Regions from separate parts of the Geobacillus sp. G4 genome, predicted to be linked through region 1. Evidence: a T-box and tRNA genes for the amino acid it is inferred to sense, from the RefSeq annotation. Region 1 holds a T-box; the other holds one or more tRNA genes.
The links. A T-box is a leader RNA that pairs with one kind of tRNA and senses whether it is charged. The one in region 1 lies ahead of ABS784_RS02905 (valine--tRNA ligase), so its partner is inferred to be a tRNA-Val.

Region 1 (20,058 bases):
TCCGCGGCGATTTGCGCGAGTGTATCGCCTAAAATGTTCATATGGTCGTAGCTGACGTTCGTAATGACGGAAACGAGCGGATAAATGACGTTCGTCGAGTCCAAGCGTCCGCCGAGGCCGACTTCAATGAGCACGATGTCTTGAATGTGTTTTTTGCCGAAATAATACAGCATCATCGCTGTGATCACTTCAAATTCGGTCGGCCCGCCGAGCTCTGTTCGTTCCAATTCATCCGCCAGCGGTTTGATCGTCTGCACGAGCTCTACAATCTCTTCATCGCTGATCGGTTCGCCGTTGATGCTGATCCGTTCGTTAAACTGCTCAACATACGGCGAGGTGAACGTCCCGACCGAATACCCTGCCGCCTGCAAGATCGAACGCAAATAGGCGACCGTCGACCCTTTGCCGTTCGTTCCCCCGATATGGACGGCACGGACGCGGCGTTCCGGATGCCCGAGTTTCTCCATCATCCATTCCATCCGTTTCAATCCCGGTTTCATGCCAAGCCGCAGCCGCCCGTGAATCCAAGCGACCGCTTCATCATATGTTCGCACCACGGTTGACCCCTCCTTCGAAAAACTGTATAAGCTGGCGGCTTGTCCGCGCCGGCGAAACCCGGCGGTTCGTCCGACTACTCCGCCTTGTTTCATAAGAAAAAGACGAATCCAGCCCATGCGGATTCGTCTTCATCATAATCAACGGCGAGATCGTTTGTCTACCGTTTCAGCTCGGCGAGGCGCGCCTTGACGGCTTCGCGCTTTTCGATATAGTCTTGCCGCTTGCGCCGCTCTTCTTCGACGACATGGGCCGGCGCTTTCGCCAAAAAGCCTTCGTTCGCCAATTTCTTTTCGACGCGTTCGACTTCTTTGTTCCATTTGTCGAGCTCTTTTTCGAGCCGCTTGATTTCTTCTTCGATATTGATCAACCCTTCAAGCGGCATGATGAGCTCGGCGCCGGTGACGACCGCCGTCATCGCTTTGTCCGGCGCGGGAACGTTTGTATCGATCAAGAGCTCGCTCGGGTTGCAGAACCGCTCAAGATAGGCGCGGTTTTTCATGAGCGCCGCCCGCACTTGTTCATCTTTCACCTTAATATAGAGCGCAATCGGCTTGCTCGGCGGCGTGTTCACTTCGGCGCGGACGTTGCGGACGGTGCGGATGATGTCGACGAGCATCCGCATTTCTTCCGCCGCTTCTTCGTTCGACAGCTCAGGGCGCACTTGCGGCCACGGAGCAACAGTGATCGATTCGCCTTCATGCGGCAAGTTTTGCCAAATTTCCTCGGTAATGAACGGCATGAACGGGTGAAGCAGGCGCATCGTGTTGTCGAGCACATACGCCAATACGGAGCGCGTCGTCTTTTTCGCCGCTTCATCATCACCATACAGCGGCAGTTTCGCCATTTCAATGTACCAGTCGCACAAATCGTCCCAAATAAAGTTGTACAGCGTGCGCCCCGCTTCGCCGAATTCATATTTCTCGGCAAGCTTCGTCACCGTATCGATCGTTTCGTTGAGACGCGTTAAAATCCAATGGTCGGCGACCGTTTTTTCGCCGCTCAAATCAAGCTCCTCATACGTCATGCCGCCCATGTTCATCAAGGCAAAGCGCGAGGCGTTCCAAATTTTGTTGGCGAAATTCCACGTCGCTTCGACTTTTTCGGTGCTGAAGCGCAAGTCTTGCCCCGGCGAGCTGCCGGTCGCCAAGAAGTAACGGAGCGCATCGGCGCCGTACTGATCGATCACATCCATCGGATCGACGCCGTTGCCGAGCGATTTGCTCATTTTCCGCCCTTGGGCGTCGCGAACAAGACCGTGGATGAGCACGTCTTTGAACGGGCGCTTCCCGGTGAATTCGAGCCCTTGGAAAATCATGCGCGACACCCAGAAGAAAATGATGTCATAGCCGGTGACAAGCACATCGGTCGGGTAGTAGCGCTTGTAATCCGGCGAGTTCGTATCCGGCCATCCCATTGTCGAGAACGGCCAGAGCGCCGAGCTGAACCACGTATCAAGCACGTCGGGGTCTTGCTCCCAGTTTTCGATGTCTTTGGGCGGCTCATGGTCGACGTACACTTCGCCCGTTTCTTTATGATACCACGCCGGGATGCGATGTCCCCACCAAAGCTGGCGCGAAATGCACCAGTCGCGGATGTTTTCAAGCCAATGCAAATACGTTTTTTCAAACCGCTCCGGCACAAACTGCACTTTCCCGTCGGTTTGCTGCAGCTTGATCGCCGCTTCGGCGAGCGGCTTCATTTTCACAAACCATTGCGTCGACAAATACGGTTCAACGACCGCGCCGCTCCGTTCGCTATGGCCGACCGAGTGGACGTGCTCCTCGATTTTAAAGAGGACTCCTTGTTCTTGCAAATCGCGGACGATTTGCTTCCGGCATTCAAACCGGTCAAGCCCTTGATAATGCAAGGCGTTTTCGTTCATCGTGCCGTCTTCGTTCATGACAAGAATGCGCGGCAAGTTATGGCGGTTGCCGATTTCAAAGTCGTTCGGGTCGTGCGCCGGCGTAATTTTCACCGCCCCGGAGCCGAACTCCATATCGACATACTCGTCGGCGATGATCGGAATTTCGCGGCCGACGATCGGCAGCTTCACCATTTTGCCGATCAAATGCTTATACCGCTCGTCATCCGGGTGCACGGCAACGGCCGTATCGCCGAGCATCGTTTCCGGACGGGTCGTCGCCACTTCAATATAGCCGGAGCCGTCGGCGAGCGGATAGCGCAAATGGTAAAGTGCGCCTTTCACTTCTTTATAAACGACCTCAATGTCCGACAAAGCGGTTTTGGTCACCGGATCCCAGTTGATGATGTACTCCCCGCGGTAAATGAGCCCTTTTCGGTAAAGCGACACGAACACTTCGCGCACCGCTTTTGAGAGCCCTTCATCGAGCGTGAACCGCTCGCGCGTGTAATCGAGGCCAAGCCCTAACTTCGCCCATTGGCTGCGAATATGGCCGGCGTATTCTTCCTTCCACTTCCATGTTTCTTCTAAAAACTTTTCCCGTCCTAAATCGTAGCGCGACAGCCCTTGCTGGCGCAGCTTCTCTTCCACTTTCGCCTGGGTGGCGATGCCGGCGTGATCCATTCCCGGAAGCCACAAAACGTCATACCCTTGCATCCGTTTCATGCGCGTAATGATGTCTTGCAGCGTCGTATCCCACGCGTGCCCCAGATGCAGTTTGCCGGTGACGTTGGGCGGTGGAATGACGATCGTAAACGGTCGTTTGTTCGGATCACCGGTCGCTTCAAAAAATTTTCCTTTCAGCCACCATTCGTAGCGCCCCGCTTCGACCGCGCGGTGGTCGTATTTGGGCGGCATCGACACTTCGTGCTGTGCCATGTTTCATTTCCCTCCTTCAACATGATGGACAATGCGGCCGACGGCGGCTTCCCACTGAGCAATGCCGCGCAGCCGGCAAGCAAAAAAGCCCCTTTCATCCCAAAAGGACGAAAGGAGCTGCTTTCGCGGTACCACCTTTTTTCTTAAGCCCAAAGGCTTAAGCGCTTCATTGGCATAACGGCATGATGCCGGCTTCCTCTACTCGGCAGCAGCGCCTTTCAAAGAAGCAGCTCAAGGGCGACCTTCCAGCAGCCGTCATCCTAGGAAATCTCGCAGCTTCTGATTTCCCTCTCTGCAGGCGCGGACCGCTGTACTCTTCCCCGTCTTCGCTTTTGTCATCATTGTTCGATTATTATACTACCATTGTCCATCATCTTTGCCAAGTTTTTATTTATTTATTCCATCCGTGTGCATTTGGTGACAAACCACCGCACGTTTCATATTGTATAGTAAACCGGAGAAGGAGGGAATGTCGATGCGGCGATTCAACCCGTATTCGTGGCCGCCGTGGCTTCGGCAAGTGCGCGCCGTCTGCGCCCAAGTGATCATCCCGCTCACCATTTTTCAAGCGATCCGCACTATTTTTCTGCCAACGACGTTTGATGTCATTTTATTGGCCATCTTCGTTTTCATTGCCGTGGCGCTCCATCTGGAATGGATTTAGTGGGACGCCATTTTGTTTGGGCTGGATTCAAAATCGATTTAACCATTGCTGCTTTCATCCGCCGGCGGTTCGTTGTCCACCGCTTCTTCCTGCTGCCGCGCGGCGTCGCGTTGGACAAGGTGCATAACGAGCGCCTCCATATTTTTGAACGCCAAATAACGACGCTGCAACGCGGCCACATATTCCCGTTCGTTCCGCTCGTTCCGCGAAGCGGCCTCATACCGCTCCAAACAGCGGACAAACCCACGCGGCTCCGCCAAATGGCTGTATAAAAACGCCCGCTCCCCGTCGGACAGCGGCAGCTCCTTCTCGTACTCCCCCATCCCTTCAAGCCACTCGCGCCCAAGCGGCGGCATTGTCTGTACGTGAAAACGGAGCGCGGCGATCACATCAAAGAGCGGCGAATTCCAATGCGCCCGCTCCCAACTGATCCAATACGGCGGGATATAGTGGGAGAGGCGCGCTTTGCCGTGCACCCAGGCGATGCGCCATTGCTTCGTCTCTTTGAGCGTCTCTTCCCACACATCGAGCCGTTCTTCAGCGAACGAGTACGCGCGCATCACCTCATGAAAATAGGTGCAGCATTGGAGCTGAAACGGAGACATGTACCACGCCGCTTCGTACCGCTCAATCCGTTCTTCCCAAACCATCCGCGCCCGTTGCCATTCGTCCTTTTTTTGCTTTCGGTACGCCGCCGCCTCTTCCTCACTCACCTCGATCGTACGGACGGTGGCGCGATGGAGGCGGGCGAGCTCGCGAAAAAAGGCGTCCACCGCATCCTTCTCCACCTTTGATTCGCCGTCATGCCATGCTTGCAAATAATAAAGACGGCCGCCTTCTGTGGCAAACAGCGACCGCCGCCGCGTCAGGTAAAGCGGGAGACAACGGGGGCCGCCATGCTGAAGAGACTGCCAAACGGCGGCGGCTTCTTGCTCGCTTTCAAGCGGCTTTAAGGCGAAAACACCGCGGTTCGTGTATACTTTGACGGCTTTGCCTCGCTGCTCCATGCGCTCTGGACGAAGACCGTACTGGGCGAGCACAGCCTCATATCGGTCAGCCTGTGCGGCCATTTGTTACGCCCCCTTATCGGCAAAAGAAACGGAAAGCGTCCCTTTCATGAGAAAGGACGGCTTCCCCCCATGGCCGGAATATACAGCAGCTGCCCCTCGTGCACGTCATCTGGGCTTTCCAAATCATTGGCGCGCAAAAGCTGTGAGACGGTCACATCATACCGTTCGGCAATCTTGTCCAATGAATCTCCTTGCTGGACGATGCAAATTTTCAGTTTCGTAAACTCTTTCTCCTCGCTTTTCGCAAACAGTTTCGTCAAGTAAAGCGCATTTTCGCTTTTTGTTTTCGTTTCTTCTTCTTCTTCCTCAACCGCCTTTTTCGCCGCCCCGATCGATACCTTCGCCTCAGTTGGCGGCAGCAGCGAAGCGATGTCTTCCTCCGTCTGTGCGCTGACCGCCTTCGTTTCCGTCTCAAGCGGCAAAAACGGCTCTTTGGCCTCCTCTTCTTCCTCAGCCTCCGTTTCTTCATGACGCATGGCGGCCGGCTCCATGACGGAAACCGTCGTTTCGTCGGCGGCAAAAGCCGGCTGTTCATCCGCCTCATCGGTGAGATCATCCACGGAAGCAAACGCTTCCTCACCGGCCGCTTCCTTGCGGGCGATTGATTCAAACGGGGCAAACAGCGGCTCATCGTCCTCCTCATCGTCCGGCAAATCATCGTCAAGCGGCGCTTCACTGATGCCGCTGATCGAAATGTCGGCAGTGATCAGCAATCTTCCGTTTTCATCCAAATCATAATCAAACGATTCAACCGTCACGTACACATCCTCAAGGGAACGAATGCGGTTTTTTGGAATCGTAATATCGATTGGAAAGCGGTGCGACAGTTCGCTGATCCCGTCTTCGCGCACCGAAATGTGCTGAATGAACCGATAACCAGCCAGCTCAAACACGTCGTCATCCGCTTCAGCCTGCCCTTCGCCCGCTTGGCGGAATTCGCCGCTCAACTCAAGCGCGCCGCGGATCGTAATATATTGGTCGTACTCATCGACGGAAATGACCGGATCAAGAGAAATGGATAAAAACTCGGCGACTCCCTGTCCTCTTTTAAACCAGACCGATTCTTCCAATGAAAAACGCAAATACGATTGCTCCAACCGGGCCTCCTCCTTCCGTCCCTTCGGCAAATGGTTTCTATGACATTATCCATTGTATGAACGGAAACGAGGCGGTATGATAAAAAATTGGGCTGCCGACGGTCGGCAGCCCCTTTCCTTATCCGCGCAGACGGGCAAACACCCGCTCAGCAGCGGCAATCGTATATTCAATATCATCATCACTGTGCGCCGTCGACAAAAACAGCCCTTCAAATTGCGACGGCGGCAGGAAAATGCCTTCATTCGCCATTTCCCGATAATAGGCGGCAAACAGCTCCAAGTCGGACGTTTTCGCTGTCTCGTAGTTGACCACCGGCTCGTTCGTGAAGAAAAAGCCGATCATCGACCCAGCGCGGTTGATCGTATGCGGGATGTCGTATTTCTCTGCTGCCTGATGAAGCCCATCCGCAAGGCGCGCCGCTTTGCGGCCAAGCTCTTCGTACGTTTCCGGCGTCAGCTGGCGGAGCGTCTCGTACCCGGCCGTCATGGCGAGCGGATTGCCGGAGAGCGTGCCGGCTTGGTACACCGGCCCGCTCGGCGCGACAAGCTCCATGATCTCGGCTTTGCCCCCGTACGCCCCGACCGGCAAGCCGCCGCCGATCACTTTGCCAAGGCACGTCAAATCCGGCTCAATGCCATAATACCCTTGGGCGCAGTGGTAATCGACGCGGAACCCGGTCATGACCTCGTCGAAAATCAATAAGGCTCCGTATTGTTTCGTCACCTCGCGCAGCCCTTCCAAAAAGCCAGGCACTGGTGGAACGACGCCCATATTGCCGGCGACCGGTTCGACGATCACCGCGGCGATGTCTTCGCCAAACCGCTCAAACGCATAGCGGACGCTGTCCAAATCGTTGTACGGCACCGTGATGGTATGCTGGGCGACCGATTCCGGCACGCCCGGGCTGTCCGGCAGGCCGAGCGTCGCCACGCCGGAGCCGGCTTTAATGAGCAGCGAATCGCCGTGGCCGTGGTAGCTGCCTTCGAATTTCATGATTTTGTTGCGCTTCGTGTAGCCGCGCGCTAAGCGGAGGGCGCTCATCGTCGCCTCCGTACCGGAATTGACCATCCGCACGATTTCCACCGACGGCACCCGCTCAATCACGAGCTTGGCGAGCTCATTTTCAAGCAATGTCGGAGCGCCAAAGCTTGTGCCTTGTTCCGCCACGCGCTTCAACGCTTCCACGACCTGCGGGTTGGCATGCCCTAAAATGAGCGGACCCCATGACAGTACGTAATCAATGTACTCATTGCCGTCAATATCGTAAATTTTCGCTCCTTGGCCGCGCGCCATGAAAATCGGCGTCATCCCGACCGACTTGAAGGCGCGCACCGGGCTGTTCACCCCGCCCGGCATCAATTTCACCGCTTCTTCGTAAGCGGTTTTTGACCGTTCGTAGCTTCGCATGCTTCCGCCCTCCTCTCTATTCAGCCAGCCAGCGGGCGACATCTTTGGCAAAATACGTAATGATCAAATCCGCGCCCGCCCGTTTCATCCCTGTCAACATTTCCATGACGACCGGCTTCTCATCGATCCAGCCGTTTTGCGCCGCCGCTTTGACCATCGCATACTCGCCGCTCACGTTATAGGCGACAAGCGGAAGCGGAAAACGGTTTTTGACGTCGCGGATAATATCCATGTAGGCAAGCGCTGGCTTCACCATCAAGAAATCAGCGCCTTCTTTGACATCCGACTCCGCCTCGCGAAACGCCTCAAGGCGGTTGGCCGGATCCATTTGGTATGTCTTCCGGTCGCCAAACTGCGGCGCGCTGTCGGCGGCATCACGGAACGGGCCGTAAAATGCCGAAGCGTATTTGATTGCATACGACATGATCGGCACATACTCAAACCCTGCTTCATCAAGCCCACGGCGAATGGCGGCGACAAAGCCGTCCATCATGTTCGACGGCGCGATGATGTCGGCGCCGGCTTGCGCTTGGCTCACCGCCGTTTTGGTGAGGAGCTCGAGCGACGGGTCGTTCAGCACGCGCTCGTTTTCGACGACGCCGCAATGGCCGTGGCTCGTATATTCACATAAACACGTATCCGCAATGACGACTAGATCTTTGTGTTCAGCTTTGATTTGGCGGATCGCCCGCTGCACAATCCCTGTTTCGCAATACGCCTGCGAACCGACTTCATCTTTTTCATTTGGCACGCCAAACACCATGACGGCGGGAATGCCAAGCTTGGCGATGTCGTCCACTTCCTCGGATAAACGGTCAAGCGATAAATGGTAAACCCCTGGCATCGACGGCACTTCCCGCTTAATGCCGCTTCCCTCGACCACAAACAGCGGATAAATGAGATCCTCGACGCGAAGATGCGTCTCACGCACCATCGCCCGAATCGCAGCCGTTTGCCGCAAACGGCGATGGCGGTCAAATGACAGTGCCATTCATCGTCCCTCCATGGAAAAATATTGTTCCATCGCTTTGATTATACCATCCGTGGTGTAATCAGCTGGGCAAATATGTACGGTGATTCCTTCCCGCTCCGCCGCCTTTTTTGTCACCGGCCCGATGCAGGCGACAGCGACGCCGGAGAGAAGCGCGGACGCTTCCTCGCCAAGAAGGCGGGCAAGGCTATGAACCGCCGATGGGCTCATCAACGTAATCGCATCTAGTTTCCGTTCGCGCAGCAACGCCAACAATGGTTCTCGACCGCTTAGGTCTGGCACCGTTTGATAAACCGTAAACTCATCGACCGCTGCGCCTGCCTTCCTTAACGCCTCAGGCAGCGTCGGGCTTGCCAAATCACCTTTGACAAACAGCACCCGCTCGCCTTGTTTTACGCGCGGTGCAAGCATGGCGGCAAGCCGTTCAGCGGTGAAATCATCCGGTACGAGCGCCGGTGAAACACCGTACTCAACGAGCGCGGCCGCCGTCTTCCGCCCGACGACGGCGACATTCGGCAGCGGCCGCGGCAACGAAACGTGCGGAAAAAAGAAGCGGACCGCGTTCACGCTCGTCAACACGAGCCAGCGGTATTCCCCGAGCCGTCCGGCGAGCGCGGCGATGGCTTCCGGCGCAGCCGCCGGGCGGATGGCTATGAGCGGGATTTCGATCGGCACGGCGCCAACGGCGCGCAGCTTGGCGGAAAACGATGCCGCCTGCCTTTTGTCACGAGTGACAAGTACCGTCTTGCCGGCTAGGGCGCGATTGGCCATCAGTCGCCCAGCTCCTTTTTCACCCGCTCGATCAGCGCTTTTGCCCCTTGTTCGCTCAAGATGGCAGCCGCCTGTCGGCCGACCGCTTCCGGATCGGCGCCAGTGACGATTTCTTTATACATTTCTTTGCCATCCGGGGAGGCGACAAGCGCGGTAAGACGCACCGTCCCCTCCTTCACTTCCGCGTAGCCGGCAATCGGCACTTGACAGCCTCCTTCCATTTGCTGCAAAAAGGCGCGCTCCGCCCGAACAGCCCGCTCGGTTTGCTCGTCGTTTAACCGGCTGAGCCATTGGCGCAATTCGTCATCATCCTCCCGGCATTCGACCGCCAGCGCCCCTTGGCCGACCGCCGGAACACAGACATCAAAAGGAAGATAGTCGCTGATGACGTCATCGCCCCAACCCATGCGCGCAAGACCCGCCGCCGCCAGCACGATCGCATCGTACTCTTCGCTTTCGAGCTTCGCCAACCTTGTGTCAATATTGCCGCGAATCCATTTGATCGTCAAATCCGGGCGATAGGCAAGCAGCTGCGCCGAACGGCGCAAGCTGCTCGTGCCAATGACCGACCCAGGCGGCAAGTCGGAGAGCATCCGGTTTCCTTTGCTGACAAGCACATCGCGTGCATCTTCGCGGCGCGGAACCGCACCGATCACTAAACCTTCGGGCAGCACAGCCGGCATATCTTTCATGCTATGGACCGCCATATCGATGCCGCCGGCGAGCAATTCATGCTCAATCTCTTTCACAAACAACCCTTTGCCCCCGACTTTCGAGAGCGTAACATCAAGCACCCGATCTCCTTTCGTGACGATTTCTTTCACTTCAAACGTAAACGGCGCCCCAAGCTGTTTCAATTCGTTGATCACCCACTTCGTCTGGGTCAAGGCAAGCTTGCTGCGCCGCGAGCCAACGACAATGTTCCGCATCTCGTTCCACCTCGATTACGAATACCAAAAATGAAATTTTGACAAACTGCCAAACAAGAAAAAGTTGACAAGCAAAAATAAAAACGAACCGATATTCCATAGCGCGATCGCCTTCCCTTGCATCTGCCGGACGGCTCGCTTGTAAAAATAGACGCCATAGACGAGAAGAACGACAAACGACCCGAGCACTTTCGCATCATACCAATGGAAATGGTCGATTTGAATGTACGCCCAAATCACGCCAAGAATGAGCCCTAATAACAACATAGGCAAGCCGAGCGCATTTAAAACATACGACAAAAAATCAAGCCGCGACAAATCCGCCATGCGCCAAAGGCGCGCCCCCCACTTTTTCTTTTTCAGCAAACTGTACTGCAACATGTAAAGCACCGAAAACAGAAACGACAGCGTAAACGCCGCATACGCTCCGAGCGAAAGGGTGATGTGGATGATCAGCAGCTCCGAGACGAGCCGCTCCGCAACAGCCGGCGACTGCGAAGACGGTGCAAACGTATGAATGGCCAAAATAAAAAAAGCAAGCACGTTCGTAAAAAAGACGATGAAATCGACGCGCAGCAGCCGATTGATGACGAGCGACAGCGTAATGAGCAGCCAAGCGTAAAAATAAAGCCCTTCCGACATCGTTAAAATCGGAAAGCGCTTCGTCTCCATGATGCGAGAAACAAACGTCACTGTCTGCAAAAGCCACACAATAGAAAGCAACCAGAAGGCGATGTCGTTCGCCTTCCGGTTTTGTTGCAAAAAATCGATGAAATAGAATAGGATCGAAGCGATGTAAAGCAAAATGGACAACTCATACAACAGCGCCACCATCCATCCCACCTTACAGCTGCCATGATGGGCGGGCGGCACGGACCGCTTCCGCGTCTTGTTCATCGCATTGCACGGATTTCGCCTGCTCTATATGCCGCTCGGCTTTCACCGCATCTTCGATATTGAAAATTTTCATAAACAGCAAAAGCGCCTCCTCGGCATTCGGGCCGGCGGCGAGTTCCTTCGCCTGCAAAATCGGATCGCGGAGCAGCTGGTTAATAATGCTTTTCGTATGCTTATTCAACACTTTCCAGTCGCGCTCCGACAAATGCGGCAGTTTCCGCTCCAAACTTTTCATCGTTTCTGCTTGAATGGCCAGCGCCTTTTCGCGCAATGCGGCAATGACTGGCACGACGCCGAGCGTCTGCAGCCATTGGCTGAACGCCATAAGTTCCGCTTCGATCATCGTTTCAATGCGAGCCGCTGCCTTTTGCCGTTCCGCCAAGTTGGCCGCCACCACATCTTGCAAATCGTCAATGTCGTACAAAAACACCGTTTCCAAATCAGCCAACGCCGGATCCAAATCGCGCGGCACCGCGATGTCAACCATAAAGAGCGGGCGGCCTTTGCGCATTTTCTCAAGCGGCGCCACCATTTCCTTCGTCAAAATATAGCCTTTGGCTCCCGTCGAGCTGATGACGATATCCGCTTCCAGCAAAGCGCATGACAATTCGCCGAGCGGCTTCGCTTCGCCGGCAAACTGCTTAGCAAGCTGTTTCGCTTTTTCAAGCGTCCGATTGACAACCGTCACCTTCCCGACGCCGCTGCCGTACAAGTTTTGCGCCGCCAGCGTCCCCATTTTGCCGGCCCCGATAATCAAGACGTGCTTGCCGGCAAGGCGGCCGAAAATTTTCTTCGCCAGCTCAACCGCCGCATAGCTGACCGATACAGCGTGCGCGCCGATGCCCGTTTCCGAGTGGGCGCGCTTCGCAAAGGTCACCGCCTGCTTGAACAGATGATTGAAAATCGTGCCGCTCGTCCCGACCTCTTGAGCGAGCAAATAGCTGTCTTTCACTTGCCCTAAAATTTGCGTTTCCCCAAGCACCATCGAATCAAGGCCGGCCGCCACGCGGAACAAATGCTTTATGGCCGCTTCTCCTTCAAGCACACGCAAATACGGAGCAATCGCTTCCACTTTGACGCCAAACCATTCGGCTAAAAATGCTTTCATATAGTAACGGCCGGTATGCAGTTGATCAACCACTGCATAAACTTCCGTCCGGTTGCACGTCGAAACGATCACATTTTCGAGCACGCTTTTTTGCTTGGCGAGCTGTTTCATCGCCGCACCGAGTTCCGCTTCTGCAAACGCGAGCTTTTCGCGGATTTCTACAGGGGCGGTTTTATAGTCGACGCCAACGACTACGATTTGCACGATGCCATCCCCCTTATTGACCGAATCCCTTCCATCATTATATCACAACCGTCCATCGTTCCGGTTTGAAAAAATTGTGAACATGCCTCCAAAGCTATGCTAAACTGTAGACAGTGATCATTCTATCATAAACATGTCCAAAAGGGAAACGGAGGACGCGACGATCATGAAAACCCGAACGGTATTCGCCGGCATCTTGTTCATCGGCCTCGGGCTGTATTTTCTCGCCGGACAGTTGGAATCCCCCCTTTTCCATTTCTTCCAAGGGTGGCCGGCCTTGCTTGCCATTTGCGGCGCGGCTTTGCTTGGCCAGGCGCATTCAGCGCGTGAATATGCTTACCTTTTCCCCGGCTTTCTTTTACTCGGATTTGGCGTTGAGTTGCTCCTTGCGAGTGCATTTTCGGCCTGGCCCCGCGGCGTGAACATGTTTTTTTTCCTCATCGCGCTCGCTTTTTTCGCCAGCAGCCGCAAACAAAAAGGCGGGGCTGGCTTTGGCGTGCTTTTCTTGCTTCTCGCTGTCGTGCTGACGTTTTCCGGGCGCGGCCAGCCGTTCTTTCACCTCGTCCAAGCCGGACTTTCCTCTGTCTGGAAGTTTTGGCCGCTCGGACTCATCGCCATCGGCGTCTATATATTATGGACTAGGCGAAAATAGCCTTGGAAGTGAAAACACCAGCGGAATCGCTGGTGTTTTCGTCATGAGGCCACAAACGGCAAAAGCGCCGCCCATGCTTCGTCTTTCCCTTGTCCGGTCTCGGCGGAAAACAAAATGAGCGGGTCGCCGTCAGCCATCCGCAGCGTCTCGCGCGCGATTTTCGCGTGTTTTTGATGCTTGCCGCGCGGCACTTTATCCGCTTTCGTCGCGATGACGATCACCGGGATCTCGTAATGTTTCAAAAACTCGTACATCATCACATCGTCTTTCGTCGGCGGATGGCGCAAATCAACGAGCAGGACCGTCGCCTTAAGCACCTCGCGCGTCGTAAAGTACGTCTCCATCATGTTCCCCCATTTTTGCCGCTCCTGCTTCGACACGCGGGCGAAACCATAACCTGGCACGTCCACAAAGTAAAACGAGTCGTTAATCAAATAAAAATTCAACGTTTGCGTTTTACCTGGCTTTGAGGAGGTGCGCGCCAAGTTTTTCCGGTTGATCATTTTGTTGATGAATGATGATTTGCCGACGTTCGAACGGCCGGCGAGCGCCACCTCTGGCCGTCCGCCGTCCGGATATTGTTCCGGCTTGACGGCACTGGTCACAAGCTCTGCTTTCTTCACATTCATCGCTTCCACCCCACCAGCGCGTGCGGCAGCACCTCATCGAGATGGGAGACGAGCACAAAGCGCAAGTCGCGCTTCACCGTTTCCGGAATGTCAGCCAAATCTTTTTCATTGTCTTTCGGCAAAATGACGGTTTTCAATCCGGCACGATGGGCGCTTAACGTTTTCTCTTTTAAGCCGCCGATCGCAAGAACGCGGCCGCGCAGCGTAATTTCCCCGGTCATGCCGACAAAGCGGCTCACCGGCTTGCCCGTCAAAGCGGAAATGAGTGCGGTCGCAATCGTAATGCCGGCCGATGGCCCGTCTTTCGGCACCGCTCCTTCCGGAACGTGAATATGGATGTCGTACGTTTCGTGAAATTTCGGGTCGATGCCGAGCTCCTCGGCGCGCGACCGCACGTAGCTGAACGCCGCTTGCGCTGATTCTTTCATGACATCGCCGAGCTTGCCGGTCAGCACGAGTTTCCCATTGCCTGGCGCGAGCGACACTTCGATGGCGAGCGTATCGCCGCCAAACGCCGTATACGCCAGCCCGGTCGCCACGCCGACTTGGTCTTCCGCCTCCGCTCGGCCGTAGCGGTATTTTCGCTTCCCTAAAAATTCCTCAAGATTGTTTTCTGTGATCACAACCCGCTTTTTCTCGCCGGAAACGATGAGGCGGGCCGCTTTTCGGCAGATAGCGGCGAGCTGCCGCTCAAGCTCCCGCACCCCGGCTTCGCGCGTATAATGGCGGATGATATCGAGCATCGCGTCATCGCGAATTTGCAACGCCGCCTTTTTCAGCCCGTGCTCGGTGATTTGTTTCGGCAGCAAATGCCGCTTGGCGATATGCAGCTTCTCCACTTCTGTGTAGCCTGGTATGTGGATCACTTCCATCCGGTCCAAGAGCGGCTGCGGAATCGCCGCCAAATGGTTGGCCGTGGCGATAAACATGACTTTCGATAGATCGTACGGCTCTTCAATGTAATGGTCGCTGAACGTATGATTTTGCTCCGGGTCAAGCACCTCCAGCATGGCCGCCGATGGATCGCCACGGAAATCGCTCGACATTTTGTCGATTTCATCAAGCAAGAAGACGGGGTTGATCGTGCCTGCTTTTTTCATCCCCTGGATAATGCGTCCCGGCATGGCGCCGACATACGTGCGGCGATGGCCGCGAATTTCCGATTCGTCGCGGACGCCGCCGAGCGAAACGCGGACGAAGCGGCGGCCGAGCGCTTTGGCGATCGAGCGGGCGAGCGACGTTTTGCCGACCCCCGGCGGTCCGGCGAGGCAAAGAATCGGACCTTTTAACGATTTCGTCAGCTGCTTGACAGATAAAAATTCAAGCACCCGTTCTTTCACTTTATCGAGCCCGTAATGCTCCTCGTTTAAAATCGCTTCCGCCCGCTTAATGTCGTGGATGTCTTCTGTTTCTTTCGACCACGGCAAGGCGATGAGCCAATCGAGGTAGTTGCGAATGACTGCGCTTTCCGCTGAGGTCGCCGGAATTTTTTCATAGCGGTCAAGCTCCTTCAATGCCGTTTGTTTCACATGCTCCGGCATGCCGGCCGCCTCGATTTTTTCTTTCAGCTCCTCGACTTCGCCCGTTTTTCCTTCTTTTTCGCCAAGCTCTTTTTGAATCGCCTTCATTTGCTCGCGCAAATAATACTCTTTTTGCGTCCGCTCCATCGACTGCTTGACGCGGGCGCTGATCTTTTTCTCAAGCTGGAGCACTTCTTTTTCGTTGTGCAAAATTTGGATGATTTTATTGAGGCGCTCTTTCACGTCGATCGTTTCTAAAATGCGCTGTTTTTCCTCAAGCTTAAGCGGCAAGTGCGAGGCGATGATGTCCGCCATTCGCCCCGGCTCATCGATGTCGACGATCGAGGCGTAAATGTCGACCGACAGCCGCTTGGACAAGTTTATGTACTGCTCGAAATATTCAAGCATCGTCCGCTTGAGCGCCTCATCTTCTAAATCTTTCGCCGCCCGATCAGCAAACTTTTCGACTTTGACGAGAAAGTACGGCTCCTCGCTGATCACTTCCGTAATGAGCGCCCGAGCGACGCCTTCGACAAGCACGCGGAACGTGCCGTTCGGGAGTTTTAGAAGTTGCTTGACGCGCGCGATCGTTCCCATTTTATATAAGTCATCCATGTCCGGTTCGTCGATGGCAACGTCTTTTTGCGACGTCAGCAAAATCATATGATCCTCAACCATGGCTTGTTCGAGCGCTTTGACCGATTTCTCGCGCCCGACATCCAAATGGAGCACCATCGTCGGAAACACGAGCAGCCCACGCAGCGGCAAAAGCGGAACGACCGTCTCCTTTTTCTTTCCGTTCACGCCGAACACCTCCATCTCTCGCTTCTATTCGTTTATTGTATAGTACGGTAGCCGGGTTTGTAAAATTTGACGAACGAAAAAGCGCGCGGCGCTCCGTCTGCAGGCAAAGAAAAACCGACTTCAGCGACGATCCGCTTGCGCCGAAGCCGTACATAAAAGAGAGGCCGGGCGAACCGCCCGACTCGGTTGCGAGCGGATCGCCCGCTTTCGTTGCCAATCGTTCGCCTTGCCGCCGTTTCCTTGGGCTAGACGAGCTTTTTCTCCGAGCGGTCCATAGCCGCTGGCAGCAGCGCGGGGCCGCGGCGGAGCGCCTCTTCGCCGAACACATGGACGAGCACTTCCTCGAGGCGGCGGACGGCGATGATTTGAATGCCGCTGACTTCGCCTAGCAACGATTGCATATTCTCAATCGGGATGATGACTTTTTTCGCCCCGGCTTGTTTGGCCGCTTTGATTTTGGCGAACACGCCGCCGACCGGTTTCACGCAGCCACGGATGCTGATTTCTCCGGTCATCGCGACCGTATGATCGACTGGCAGCTGGTAAATGGCGGAATAAATGCCGACTGCAATCGCCACCCCGGCTGAAGGGCCGTCAACCGGCACCCCGCCCGGAAAGTTGACATGAATGTCGTAGCGGTCCGCTGGCACGCCCATCGCCCGCAACACCGTAATGACGTTTTCCGACGAGCCGCGCGCCATGCTTTTGCGCCGCACCGATTTTTCTGCACTGCCGATGCTTTCCTCCTCGACAATGCCGGTGACATTGATCAATCCTTTTCCTTTCGCCGGCAAAGCGGTCACCTCAATTTCGAGCAACGCACCGGTGTTTGGTCCATACACAGCCAGACCGTTGACGACGCCGACCGCCGGAGCGGAAGCGATTTTCTTCTCATAGCGCGGAGTCATTTGGCTCGATTGAATGACCCATTCAATATCTTTGTCCAAAATGTTTTCTCGGTTTTCCGTGATGGCCAGGCCAGCGGCAATTTGCATCATGTTGACCGCCTCCCGCCCGTTGCGCGCATAGGCGGCAAGGAGGCGAATGCCGCTTTCTGACACGTTTAAGCGGATTTTTTCCGCCGCCTTTTTCGCGATGAGGGCGATTTCATCTTGGTCCAACTCACGGAAAAATACTTCCAGGCAGCGAGAGCGAATGGCCGGAGGAATTTCGTTCGGCGTGCGCGTCGTCGCCCCGACAAGACGGAAATCAGCCGGCAGTCCATTTTGGAAAATATCGTGAATATGGCTTGGGATTTGCGGATTTTCTTTGCTGTAATAGGCGCTTTCAAAAAATACTTTCCGGTCCTCAAGCACTTTCAACAACTTGTTCATTTGGATCGGATGAAGCTCGCCGATTTCGTCGATGAATAAAACGCCGCCGTGGGCGTTCGTCACCGCCCCTTGCTTCGGCTGGGGAATGCCGGCTTGCCCCATCGCCCCGGCCCCCTGGTAAATCGGGTCGTGCACCGAGCCGATGAGGGGGTCGGCGATGCCGCGCTCGTCAAAGCGCGCCGTCGTCGCGTCAAGCTCCACGAACACCGCATTTTTCTTAAACGGGGAGAGCGGATTTTTTTTCGCTTCCTCAAGCACGAGCCGAGCAGCTGCCGTCTTGCCGACGCCGGGCGGCCCGTAAATGATGACATGCTGCGGGTTGGGGCCGCATAAAGCGGCTTTTAACGCCTTGATGCCGTCTTCCTGACCGACGATGTCGTCAAAACTTTTCGGCCGCACTTTTTCCGCCAGCGGCTCGGTGAGCGAAATCGAACGCAGCTTGCGGAGCTGTTCCATCTCTTTGCGCGACTCTTTATCAATCGAAACTTTTTGCACACGCTGCCCTCTTAGCAAATTCCAAAAATAAAGGCCGATGATGACCCCGAAAAACAGCTGGATGACCAGTACGATGTTCGTCCAATCCATGCCCCGATATCCTCCTGCCTTTAGATGGTATGTAGTATGATAGTATCTCCGCGAACTGGCGGGAATAAACAAAAAAAGCGCCGACCGGCGCCCAGGGCATGGGCGGCAAAAAAAGAAACCGCCGAAAAAAGGCGGTTTTCCCATCAGGCAGATGTTTTCCGTTCCAGCTCGATGACGGTGCCGTCATGACGGATCAGCGTCGGCGGCTTTGTGCCGCGCACCGTGTCGAGCGTGATGATGCACTTTTGCACATCTTCGCGCGACGGCAGCTCAAACATCACATCGAGCATAATGCCTTCGATGATCGAGCGAAGGCCGCGCGCGCCCGTTTTCCGCTCAATCGCTTTTTTCGCGATTTCACGGAGCGCCGCTTCTTCAAACTCGAGCTCAACGCCGTCAAGCTCAAGCATTTTTTGGTATTGCTTGACAATGGCATTTTTCGGTTTCGTCAAAATGTCGATCAACGCCTGTTCGTCGAGCGGCTCGAGCGTCGTAATGACCGGCAGACGGCCGATGAACTCCGGAATCAGTCCGAATTTGAGCAAGTCTTCCGGCAGCACTTTCGACAACAAGTTTTTCTCGTCGACATCCGTCTGGTTCATTTCCGCGCCAAACCCGATCACTTTTTTGCCAAGGCGGCGCTTGATGATCGGCTCAATGCCGTCAAACGCCCCGCCGCAAATGAACAAAATGTTCGTCGTATCGATTTGGATGAATTCTTGATGCGGATGTTTGCGGCCGCCCTGCGGCGGAACGCTGGCAATGGTGCCTTCTAAAATTTTCAACAGCGCCTGTTGCACCCCTTCGCCGGATACGTCGCGAGTGATGGAAGGGTTTTCCGATTTGCGGGCGATTTTGTCAATTTCATCGATGTAAATAATGCCTTTTTCCGCCCGTTCGACGTCATAATCCGCCGCTTGGATGAGCTTTAACAAAATGTTTTCGACGTCTTCGCCAACATAGCCGGCCTCTGTAAGCGAGGTGGCATCGGCGATGGCAAACGGCACGTTCAAAATGCGCGCCAATGTTTGCGCCAGCAGCGTTTTCCCGCTCCCGGTCGGCCCGATCATTAAAATGTTGCTTTTCGACAGCTCGACATCATCGATTTTGCTGCCGGAATTGATCCGTTTATAATGATTGTAAACAGCAACGGCGAGCGATTTTTTCGCCTCATCTTGACCGATGACGTACTCATCTAGAATTTCCCGAATTTCCAACGGTTTCGGCACGTCTTTAAATTCAAATTCCTCTTCATTGCCGAGCTCCTCTTCAACAATTTCCGTGCATAGCTCAATGCACTCGTCGCAAATGTAAACCCCCGGACCGGCAACGAGCTTTCGCACTTGATCCTGTGTTTTGCCGCAGAACGAGCATTTCAACTGCCCTTTTTCATCATTGAATTTAAACATATCATTCACCCCTTGCCAACGAAATCGCGCCTGCTTATGTATCCATTTCCGCCATCTCTTATGTCGTAAAAACGTATGTATTCGCTATTTTACCATAAATGTTCCTGAAAAAGCGAATGAAAAAACCGTTATCTGTTTAGAAAAGTTTGAAAATTGCCGCTCAGGCGCCATTGTTGTGGATAAAGAACAAGGCACGAACGTCTCGCGCCTTGTTCTTTCCTTAAGATATATTATGCCGCAACCTTGCTGTGCTCTACAAGAAAATCGACTGTTTTCCGCCATTTCAAATCTTCTTTGACGCCATCTAAGCTGCCGAGCAGCTCTTTCAGCTTGTCCACGCTCAGCTTGTAGGCTTCCGCCATTTTTTCGAGCTCTTTGTTTACTTCCTCGTCGGTTACTTCAATGTTTTCGGCCTTCGCGATCGCTTCAAGCGTCAACGCCGCGCGCACCCGTTTTTCGGCATCTTCTTTCATTTGCTCGCGCAACGACGCTTCATCTTGGCCGGAGAATTGGTAATACAACTGCAAGTTCAGACCTTGCATTTGCAGGCGTTGGTCAAATTCGCGAAGCATCCGGTCGGTTTCGTTTTTGATCATGACCTCCGGAATATCCATTTCGGCGTTGGCTG
Region 2 (10,825 bases), on a different contig from region 1:
AAAAAGCTTGCGCCTCATTACATTCGCGGAAAGCTTAGGCGGAGTCGAAAGCTTTATTACGTACCCAGCGACGCAGACGCATGCGGACATTCCTGAGGAAATCCGCATCCAAAACGGTATTTGCAACCGGCTGCTCCGTTTCTCGGTCGGCATTGAGCACGCTGACGATTTGATCGCCGACTTGGCGCAGGCATTGAAAAACATGAAAGAGGTGTAAGCGATGGAACAGGAATGGTCGTTTTCGACGAAACTGCTCCATAACGAATGGAAAGTCGACCGCGCAACCGGGGCGGTGAGCGTGCCGATCCAGCACGCCTCCACGTTCCATCAGTTCGATTTCGATTCATTCGGCAAATACGACTACAGCCGCTCCAGCAACCCGACGCGCGAGGCGCTTGAGGAAACGATCGCGGCGTTAGAAGGCGGCGTGCGCGGATTCGCCTTCGCTTCTGGCATGGCCGCCATTTCGACGGCGTTTTTGCTCTTGTCCAGAGGCGACCACGTCCTCGTGACGGAAGACGTTTACGGCGGCACGTACCGGATGATCACCGAAGTATTGAGCCGCTTTGGCATTGAGTATACGTTTGTCGATATGACCGATTTGCGCGCCGTCGCCGAAAACATCCGACCGAACACGAAAGTCATTTACATGGAAACGCCGTCCAATCCGCTCTTAAAAGTGACCGATATTCGGAGTGTTGTCAAGCTGGCGAAAGCGCATGGCTGCCTAACGTTTCTTGACAATACGTTTATGACGCCGGCGCTGCAGCGGCCGCTTGATCTTGGCGTCGACGTCGTCCTACACAGCGCAACGAAATTTTTAGCCGGCCATAGCGACGTCGTCGCCGGGCTGGCGGTCGTGAAAGACGAGGAATTGGGAAAAGAATTGTACAAACTGCAAAACGCCTTTGGCGCCGTCCTCGGCGTGCAAGATGCGTGGCTTGTGCTGCGGGGGATCAAAACGCTTCATGTCCGGCTGAAACAATCGTCCGAATCCGCCCTGGCCATCGCTGAGTATTTGGCGCGCCATCCGAAAGTGGAAGATGTGTATTATCCGGGGCTTTCGCACCACCCAGGCCATGACATCCAGCGCCAACAGGCGGCCGGGTTTGGCGCCGTCTTGTCGTTCCGCCTTGCCGATGAAGAATCGGCCCGGACGTTCGTGCAAAACGTCCGCCTGCCCGTGTTCGCCGTCAGCCTTGGGGCGGTCGAGTCAATTTTATCGCACCCGGCGAAAATGTCGCATGCGGCCATGCCGAAAGACGAGCGACTCCGCCGCGGCATTACCGACGGCTTGCTGCGGCTGAGCGTCGGACTGGAGGATGTCAACGATTTGATCGCCGATTTTGAGCAGGCGTTGTCGTTTGTGAAAGAGCGGCCGTCCGTCCCATCCACCTAGCAAGGCGCCGCACGGTATGCCCCTTGCGACGGGGGCGTACCGTTTGCACTGTTTGAAAGGAAGAAAGATGCAGCCTGAACCGTGCTTCGTGCCAGAAAGAAGGTTTGGACAGCGCTGATTAGGAAACCGCTGTAGAAGAAGGCAAAAGTTGTTGTTCTACATATTGCAAAAACACATCGACAATTTCTTCATCCCATTGAGTTCCTTTTCCATTCTTTAAAATGTCGGCCGCTTGGCGAATATCCATGCCTTTTCGGTACGGGCGGTCCGAAGTCATGGCATCAAACGCATCCGCGACGGCAATAATCTTTCCGAATAATGGAATCTCGTCACCTGCTAAGCCATCTGGATATCCCTTGCCATCGATGCGTTCGTGATGGGAGCGAATGCCGGGCAAAAGCGGTTCGATCGGTTCGATCGGCCTGACTTCTCGCAAAATGGCTTCCCCAAGGGCAGGGTGTTTTTTGATCCAGGCAAATTCGTCATCGCTTAGCTTTCCCACTTTAAGCAAAATGGCGTCCGGAACGCCGATCTTTCCGATATCATGCAGTAGAGCGGAACGATACAAGGCATCAAGCTGTTCATTCGGAAGGGAAAGCTTTTCCCCAATCGCGAGTGCGTAACGGGCCACGCGCAGCGAGTGCCCAGCTGTATAAGGATCGCGGGCGTCAAGCGCCGCTGTCAGGACAGTGATGAAACTGTTAAGCAGTTCTTTGTTCGTTCGGTCGCGGCGATGCACAGCATCGATCATATGGTTGAATCCGCGAAGCAAATAGGCAAATTCATCGGTATACACATTGTGGGCGACGGGGGTGTATGTTTCGTTTTCCGCCTGTTTCATATGCGCTACAAGCACACTGACGGGTTCATTGATCTCATTGACCAATAAGCGGGTCAAAAAAACGGAGAAGGCGGTCGAAAACAGCAAAATCACGGCTGCCCAGGGCCAATACGACCAATGGGATGCACTCGGTCCGGCGAGCGACCATTTGATTTCCGTCGCTAAGCTGAACAGCAGAACAGGAAATATCCCACTGAACAAGACCGTCAGTTGCAATTTTGTTTTGAGTGACACGGGAAGCGGCGGATGCCTTTCATCGATCCTGCCAGCCTTCGTAAGCAAATGCGCCATCAGCGGCCGGCAAGTTTTCGTTGTCAAGAAAAATTCAATCAACGCATGGAGCGACGCGATCAAAATGGCGCCGATAAAGGCGTACAAGATATATCGATACGGAAGGGATAGGACATGGTGATGGATGCATAAAGCCGTCAGCCCCATGCCGGGAATCGACAACCCGAACAAATGCGGACCTAAAATGCGGCGCACCGCCAATATCGGCAAGCGGCGTGTTTGTTCCAGGGCCTTTGCGGCCAATCTCTCGTCCGGCTGTTTGACGGCAAAAAAACGGCGAATCGGCGCCAAGTCACGGCGAAAAACGATCCACTCGGCCGCTCCCATGACCATTGTCGACAGCAACAAAATCCCTACCAGCCACTTTCCCTCCTGAAAGGAAATGCGGAGCGTCGTCAGCATTAATGTCGCACCAACGATGCCGACAGCGATGGCCGATCCAGTAATGTAATGGCGCAGCAGCTGGTGTACGAATGAACGATACATGTTTTTCCGCCTTTCTTCTAAGACTATGGGCTTATTTCTAATATACTGATTCTCGTTTGATAGAACAATCAGAATGTAATAGAAAAATGCGCTGCCCCGCTGTAAGATTTCTTCCTCCGTGTTGGTTATTTGTCCTATCTGTGTGCCAATAACAGATTCGACTTCGCCGCCTCGCTTGGCCTTGATTGTTACGTCATCTCGACCGCCAGCCTACAGCTTGACACCGACTTGATCGAAACAGCGGCCTTCGCTAAACAGCAACGCCGCCGCATCATCACACAGTACGAATCCGCCCGCCGCCGGTATACCCCGCTTTTGCTCGAGTCGTTCGATCACGGGTTGTTCTGATCGAGGACGGCACGAGCTTCCCCTTTTTCACAGTGAACACTTATTTTTTAAAAAATAGTTGACAACTTGTATTTCCGTTATATATAATTAAAAATGTGTTCAACAGCGAACAACAACATATGATTCCGTAGCTCAGCTGGGAGAGCGCCACCTTGACAGGGTGGAGGTCGCTGGTTCGAGCCCAGTCGGAATCATCAAGTGAAATCCCTTGAGCTGCAAGGCTTAAAGGGATTTTTTTGTTTATGTTGTCGTTTTTATTTGAATTTTTTGGTTATATGGGGGAGACTATGTTTAGCGAAAAAATTTACGAAGAAGTCGATAGTTCTATAAAAAAGATTTGGTTGGAAGATATCAAAAAAGATTATTTGCAACCCGTGGTGCTAGTTAAGCCTTAGCGCTCAACTAGCCCGAGTGTCATCAGCGAATACGTCAAGGGGATTCTCCTTTCGAAGGTAGGTTGCACTTTCATTAGAAGATCCGCTAAGCAAGGGCTATTTTTATGCTTGCTCAAGCTTATCTAGCACCACGGGTAATAAAACTATATTGAGCAGGTAAAAAGGGATGCATATGAAAAATAATCAAACAAGAACAGTCTATGTCATATCAGGCCCCGCTGGAGTTGGCAAATCAACAATCTCAACAGCATTGGCGAACAAGTTGGAGCGTAGTGCGTATATTTCCGGCGATGACATCAGCCATATGCATATCAATGGACGGAAAAAACCGTGGGAAAGTAAAGAAGAGCTTTCATTAATTTGGGATAATATTCTAAGTCTTGCAAGAAATTTTGTAAAATACGGCAATGATGTGGTAGTGGATTATATTGCCTTTCCCCAAGAAGCGATATGGTTGTATGAAAATGTAAAGGATTTAAACGTAACGGTTATGTATGTTGTTTTGTGGGCAGATGGGAAAACGTTAAGGCAAAGGGATGAGATGAGGGTCCCCGAGCAACAAATGGGGGAACGCTGCCTCATTTTGCTGAATGAGTTCCATGCATCAGGATTCGATCGAAAGCATCTTTTGGATACTAGCGGGAAAAGTAAGGATGACATAGATGAGATGATTGATGAAATCATGAGCAATCAAAGGTTTCGAATTTGTTAAAAGATGTTTAATTGGCGCCGCTCTTTCCTTGCCATCGCTAGTTGATTCTCACATCTTTGAAGCAATGACACTGCGAACAGCAACCACCCCTGTTCGCTTTTTTTATTGCCCTGCCGGTGAACACAAACAGCCCGTTTTCAGCGGGCTTTTTTTCATGATATGATAATGGCAAAAGAAGAAAGTTGCAAAAGAGACGAAGATGAGGGATGGGCATGGCGCATAACTTTCAATTTCTAGAAGGAAAATGGGATGTGCTCGCCCGGGTAGGGGAGACGGCCGAGCGGCATGTGCATCAAAACCCAAACGTGGCGATCAGCGAGCTGCGCAAGTTGGCCGAGGCGATGACGAAATACATATTGGCGCTCGAAGGCATTCGCGAAGAGCGCGGCACCGATCAGCAAGACCGCCTCAAGGTGCTGCTGTATGAACAAATCATCCCAAAAGAGATATATGACATCTTCACGATGATCCGCTTAAAAGGCAATCAAGCGGTGCATGATCCCCATTATGGGGATGTGCATGAGGCAAAGACGCTATTGCACATGGCGTTTCGCCTAGCCGTATGGTTTATGGAAGTGTACGGCGACTGGTCGTTCGAAGCTCCCCAGTATCGAGAACCGCTGCCGCCATCATCTGAATCGACGGATGAACTGAATCAGCTCATCGAATCGTATAAACAGCGGCTTGCCGACTTGGAAGCGGAGCTTTCGCACATCCGCGAGACGGGGCTGTATACGAGTGCCGAGGAAAAACAAAAGCGGCGTGACTATTCGCGGCGGGCGGTGGCGAATTTCGAACTGACTGAGGCAGAGACGCGCCTCATCATCGATGAACAGCTGCGGGCGGCTGGCTGGGAGGCTGATTCGGAAAAACTGCGCTTTGCCAAAGGCGCGCGGCCAGAGAAGGGGCGGAATTTGGCGATTGCCGAATGGCCGCTTCGGCACGGGGTTGCCGATTATGCTCTTTTTATCGGCTTGGAGCTGGTCGGCCTCATTGAAGCGAAACGCGCAAGCAAAGACATCCCCGCCGATATCGAACAGGCAAAACAATACGCCCGTCTCGTTGTGCGCCATGGGCAAGAAGTGATTCACGAGCCGTGGGGGGAGTATTTCGTTCCATTTTTGTTCGCCACCAACGGCCGTCCGTACGTGAAACAGCTTGAACAAAAGTCCGGCATTTGGTTTTTGGACGCCCGGAAATCGACGAACCATCCGCGCCCGCTGCAAGGCTGGTATACGCCGGACGGGTTGAAACAGCTGCTGGAACAAGACATTGAACGATCCGAACAGCGGCTGCGCGATGAGACGTTCGATTATTTGAAACTGAGGCCGTACCAAGTGCGGGCGATTCAGGCTGTTGAGCGGGCGCTTGAAGACAAGCGCCGGAGCGTGCTTATCGCCATGGCGACGGGAACGGGAAAAACGCGCATGGCGATCGGTTTGATTTACCGCTTGCTCAAAGCGAAACGGTTTCGGCGCATTTTGTTTCTCGTTGACCGAAAAGCGCTCGCCGAACAAGCGGAAGCGGCGTTTAAAGAAAGCCGAATGGAGCACTTTCAGACGTTTGCCGAGATTTACGGTTTGCAGTCGCTGTACGACCAAAAGCCCGATCCGGAGACGAAAGTGCATATCGCCACCGTTCAAGGAATGTTGAAGCGCATTTTTTACAACGACCGTCCCGAAAACGTTCCGCCGATTGACCAGTATGACTGCATCGTCGTCGACGAAGCCCACCGCGGCTATACGTTGGATAAAGAAATGAACGAAATCGAGCTGGAGTTTAAAGACCATCGCGATTATGTAAGCAAGTATCGGCAAGTGCTCGATTACTTCGATGCCGTCCGCATCGGTTTGACCGCGACGCCCGCCTTGCATACGACGGACATTTTCGGCCCGCCCGTGTTTACGTATTCGTATCGCGAGGCGGTCATCGACGGCTATTTGGTCGACCATGAGCCGCCGTATCAGTTTGATACGGTGCTGAAACGGGAAGGGATTACGTGGGCGAAAGGAGAGACGGTTGATGTCTACGACGCCGTATCCCATACGGTGTCGCAAGAGTATTTGGAGGATGAACTGAACATTGATGTTTCGCACTTTAACACGAAAGTCGTAACGGAAAGCTTTAACCGTGTCATCATTCGCGAGCTCGTCAACTATATCGCTCCGGATGATGAAGGGAAGACGCTCATTTTTGCCGCGACGGATGATCACGCTGATCTCGTCGTCCGGCTGCTGAAAGAAGAATTTGCGCGCGTATACGGAGAGTTCGATGACAATGCGGTCATGAAAATCACCGGATCGATCAAAGACCCGTCAGGAGCGATCCGCAGGTTTAAAAACGAAAAATATCCGACAATCGCGGTGACGGTCGATTTGTTAACGACAGGGGTCGATGTGCCGGCGATTACGAACCTCGTCTTTTTGCGCCGCGTTCGCTCGCGCATTTTGTATGAACAAATGCTCGGCCGGGCGACAAGGCGGTGCGATGAGATTGGGAAAGACCATTTCAACATCTTTGACGCCGTCGGCATTTACGAAACGTTAAAGCCGTATACAAGCATGAAACCGGTCGTCGCCCGCCCGCAGGCGACGCTGACGGAGCTGTTCGATGAACTCGAACCGCTTGAACAGACCGCCCATCTGGAATACCAAAAAGAACAAATCATTGCGAAGATGCAACGGAAAAAGCGGACGTGGTCCGACAGGCAACACGAAGATTTCCGCGTGCTCTCCGGCGGAAAAACGGTCGATGAATTCATCGACTGGCTGAAATCGCTGCCGTCTGATGAACTGAAAGACGGGCTGAAAGAATATAAATCGATGTTCCGCTATTTGGACGAAAACCGGTACCGCGAGCGCAAGCAATACATTTCCCACCATGAAGACAAGCTGCTTGGCGTCAAACGAGGCTACGGCAATGCGGAAAAACCAGACGACTATTTAGAGGCGTTCGGTGAATTTATCCGCACGAACATGAATAAAATCCCGGCGCTGATGATTGTCTGCCAGCGGCCGTCCGAACTGACGAGGGAAGAGTTGAAACAACTGCGATTGGAACTTGACCGAAGAGGCTTTTCCGAGAAAAAACTGCAGGCGGCATGGCGGGAGGCGAAAAATGAGGACATCGCCGCCGACATTATCGCCTTCATCCGCCAACAGGCGCTCGGCGACCCGCTCATCAGTCATGAAGAACGAATTCGCCGCGCCATGAACGCCATTTACCGGATGAAACCATGGCCGCCGCTGCAAAAGAAATGGCTTGAGCGGATCGAAAAACAGCTGCTGCAAGAATACGTCCTCCATCCCGACCCGGAAAAAGCGTTTGACTACGAACCGTTTAAAAGCCACGGCGGCTTTAAGCAGCTGAACAACATTTTCGGCGGTCAATTGCCGCAAATCGTGCGCGAAATTAATGAAAACTTGTACAACTACGCCAAGAAGGAGCAAGCCTAGAGATGAACAACCGAGAAATTGTCCAAAAGCTGTGGAACTTGTGCAACGTCTTGCGCGACGACGGCATCACGTACCACCAATATGTCACCGAGCTGACGTATTTGCTGTTTTTGAAAATGATGAAAGAAACCGGGCAAGAATACATCATCCCCGAACCATACCGTTGGGACGTGCTCGCCAAAAAGGATGGAATCGAGCTGAAAACGTATTACCAACAGCTGCTCATGGCGCTTGGGCAGGAAGAGAACGAACTGTTAAGGCAAATTTACACCGACGCGACGTCCAACATCCGTGAGCCGAAAAACTTGGAAAAAATCATCCGCACCATCGACGCGCTTGACTGGTACAACGCGAAAGAAGAAGGGCTCGGCGCCTTGTACGAAGGGCTGCTCGAGAAAAACGCGAGCGAATTGAAATCAGGCGCGGGGCAATATTTCACCCCCCGCGTGCTTATTGACGTCATCGTCGAACTCGTTGACCCGAAGCCCGGCGAGCGCTGCCACGACCCGGCGGCGGGGACGTTCGGCTTTATGATCGCCGCCAGCCGCCACGTCCGGGCGAAAACGGACGACTATTTTGATTTATCGGAAGAAGAAATTCGGTTCCAGAAATATGAAGCGTTCTCCGGGGTCGAGCTCGTCCGCGACACGCACCGCCTCGCGGTCATGAACGCCCTCTTGCATGATGTGCACGGCGACATTTTGCTTGGCGACACGCTCTCTCCCCTTGGCGAACAGCTGAAAGGGTATGATGTCATTTTGACAAACCCGCCGTTTGGCACAAAAAAAGGCGGCGAACGGGCGACACGGACCAACTTTACGTTTATGACGTCAAACAAGCAGCTGAACTTCCTCCAGCACATTTACCGGGCGCTCAGACCAAACGGCAAGGCGCGCGCCGCGGTCGTTGTGCCCGACAACGTGCTGTTTGAAGGCGGCGTCGGCGCCGACATCCGCCGCGACTTGATGGACAAATGCAACGTCCATACGATCTTGCGCTTGCCGACCGGCATTTTCTACGCCCAAGGGGTGAAAACGAACGTCTTGTTCTTCACCCGCGGGGAAACAGACACGGGCAACACGAAAGAAGTATGGGTGTACGATCTTCGCACGAACATGCCGTCGTTTGGCAAGCGCAATCCGTTGACGAAAGACCATTTCGCCGGATTTATGAAAGCCTACACCGCCGAAAACCGCCATCAAGTCGACGATGAACGGTGGAACGTCTTCACCCGCGCCGACATCGCCAAAAAAGGCGACAGCCTCGACATCGGTCTCATCGCCGACGAATCGCTGTCCGTGTACGACAACTTGCCCGACCCGATCGACTCGGCTGAAGAAGCGGTGGAGAAATTAGAGCTCGCCATCTCGCTGCTCAATGAAGTCATTGCCGAACTGAAAGCGGCCGAACACCCGACCCGCTACGAACCGGCCAAAACCGAAATGCTCCACGTCGCTGAACGACTCGAGGTGTCAGAACGATGAGCAAGGCCAAACCAAAATCGATGGAACAGCTGCTCGAAGAAGCGCTCGTGCCCAAAGACGAGCAGCCGTACGAAGTGCCGGGGAATTGGGTGTGGGTGAAATTTGGAGTTGTTGCCAAATTATTTAATGGATATGCATTTAAAAGCACTGATTATTCTGATGAGGGTATACCAATAATTCGAATATCCGATTTAAATGGTATGGAAACAACTCCCGAAACCGCTGTTAGGGTTCCTAGGGAGCTCTACAATGAAAAGTTTTTGGTGCGCAAAGGCGACTTATTAATCGCAATGTCTGGAGCTACTACTGGGAAAATAGGTATATATAATTCGAACGAAATCGCTATGCAAAACCAGCGTGTTGGGAATATCAAAACGATTAATGATAACATTTTATATGCAGCGTATAGAAATTATTTTGTGATTAGTTCCTCGACACAAATTTTGAAATTGGCGTATGGTGGAGCACAGCCAAATATAAGTGGTGCTCTCATTGAAAGTCTGCCTTTCCCACTCCCCCCCCTAAACGAACAAAAACGCATCGCCGATAAAATCGAGCGGCTGTTTGCGAAAATCGACGAAGCAAAGCGGCTGATTGAAGAAGTGAAGGAGTCGATCGAACGGCGGCGGGCGGTCATGTTGGAGAAGGCGTTTAAAGGGCAATTAGGGACAAATGACCCGAGCGAGAAAAGTATATTGGAAACATCCGATGATCTAAGTGAAAAAGACGTCATTCCGAAAGAACAATGGCCTTATGAGGTGCCGGGGAATTGGGTGTGGGTTCGATCAGGCCATGTAGCAAAGTGGGGGTCAGGGGGGACCCCTTCAAGAAAGAGATTAGAATATTACGGTGGGGATATTCCTTGGATTAAAACGGGCGAATTAAATGATGGAATAATCACCGGCTCTGAAGAAACTATTACAGCAGAGGGACTCCAGAAGTCCAGTGCAAAAATATTTCCAAAAGGATCTATAGTCATTGCAATGTATGGTGCAACAATTGGGAGACTTGGCATACTTGGTATAGATGCTGCTACAAATCAGGCCTGTGCAGTCGGTCAACCGTATGAGTTTTTAGATTCAAAATATATGTTTTACTATTTTTTTGCACGAAGAAGTGATTTAGTAGCGTTAGGTAAAGGTGGAGCCCAACCGAATATCTCTCAAACGATAATCAAAGATTTTCCTTTTGCCTTGCCTCCCCTAAACGAACAAAAACGCATCGCCGAGAAACTCGACAACTTATTAGAAAAATTAGAGAACGAAAAACAACTCGTTTTGGCAGTGGAGGAAAAGCTCGATTTATTAAAACAATCCGTTCTCCAGAAAGCCTTCCGCGGCGAGTTGGGGACGAATGACCCGAACGATGGACACGCGATGGAGTTGGTCAAAGAAGCGTTGCTCTCGTCAAGCGG

Region 2: it has a tRNA-Val gene. The T-box ahead of ABS784_RS02905 (valine--tRNA ligase) is inferred to sense a tRNA for this amino acid. The anticodon was not compared.

What each region holds. Positions count from the first base shown of each region.
Region 1 covers NZ_JBEPJY010000002.1:123,861-143,918, forward strand. Annotated here, with positions in the region: gene ABS784_RS02900 (bifunctional folylpolyglutamate synthase/dihydrofolate synthase) at 1-557, opposite strand, end outside; gene ABS784_RS02905 (valine--tRNA ligase) at 716-3,358, opposite strand; T-box leader at 3,459-3,694, opposite strand; gene ABS784_RS02910 (hypothetical protein) at 3,834-4,022, shown strand; gene ysxE (spore coat protein YsxE) at 4,061-5,092, opposite strand; gene spoVID (stage VI sporulation protein D) at 5,137-6,189, opposite strand; gene hemL (glutamate-1-semialdehyde 2,1-aminomutase) at 6,308-7,597, opposite strand; gene hemB (porphobilinogen synthase) at 7,614-8,588, opposite strand; gene ABS784_RS02935 (uroporphyrinogen-III synthase) at 8,589-9,359, opposite strand; gene hemC (hydroxymethylbilane synthase) at 9,359-10,288, opposite strand; gene ccsA (cytochrome c biogenesis protein) at 10,304-11,122, opposite strand; gene hemA (glutamyl-tRNA reductase) at 11,133-12,497, opposite strand; gene ABS784_RS02955 (LiaI-LiaF-like domain-containing protein) at 12,664-13,149, shown strand; gene yihA (ribosome biogenesis GTP-binding protein YihA/YsxC) at 13,191-13,778, opposite strand; gene lon (endopeptidase La) at 13,775-16,117, opposite strand; gene lonB (ATP-dependent protease LonB) at 16,348-18,021, opposite strand; gene clpX (ATP-dependent protease ATP-binding subunit ClpX) at 18,165-19,430, opposite strand; gene tig (trigger factor) at 19,661-20,058, opposite strand, start outside.
Region 2 covers NZ_JBEPJY010000004.1:252,744-263,568, forward strand. Annotated here, with positions in the region: gene ABS784_RS07370 (methionine biosynthesis PLP-dependent protein) at 1-217, shown strand, start outside; gene metC (cystathionine beta-lyase) at 221-1,399, shown strand; gene ABS784_RS07380 (HD-GYP domain-containing protein) at 1,518-3,017, opposite strand; gene ABS784_RS07385 (hypothetical protein) at 3,147-3,365, shown strand; tRNA gene ABS784_RS07390 (tRNA-Val) at 3,487-3,559, shown strand; gene ABS784_RS07395 (P-loop nucleotide/nucleoside kinase family protein) at 3,927-4,472, shown strand; gene hsdR (type I restriction-modification system endonuclease) at 4,685-7,927, shown strand; gene ABS784_RS07405 (class I SAM-dependent DNA methyltransferase) at 7,930-9,411, shown strand; gene ABS784_RS07410 (restriction endonuclease subunit S) at 9,408-10,825, shown strand, end outside.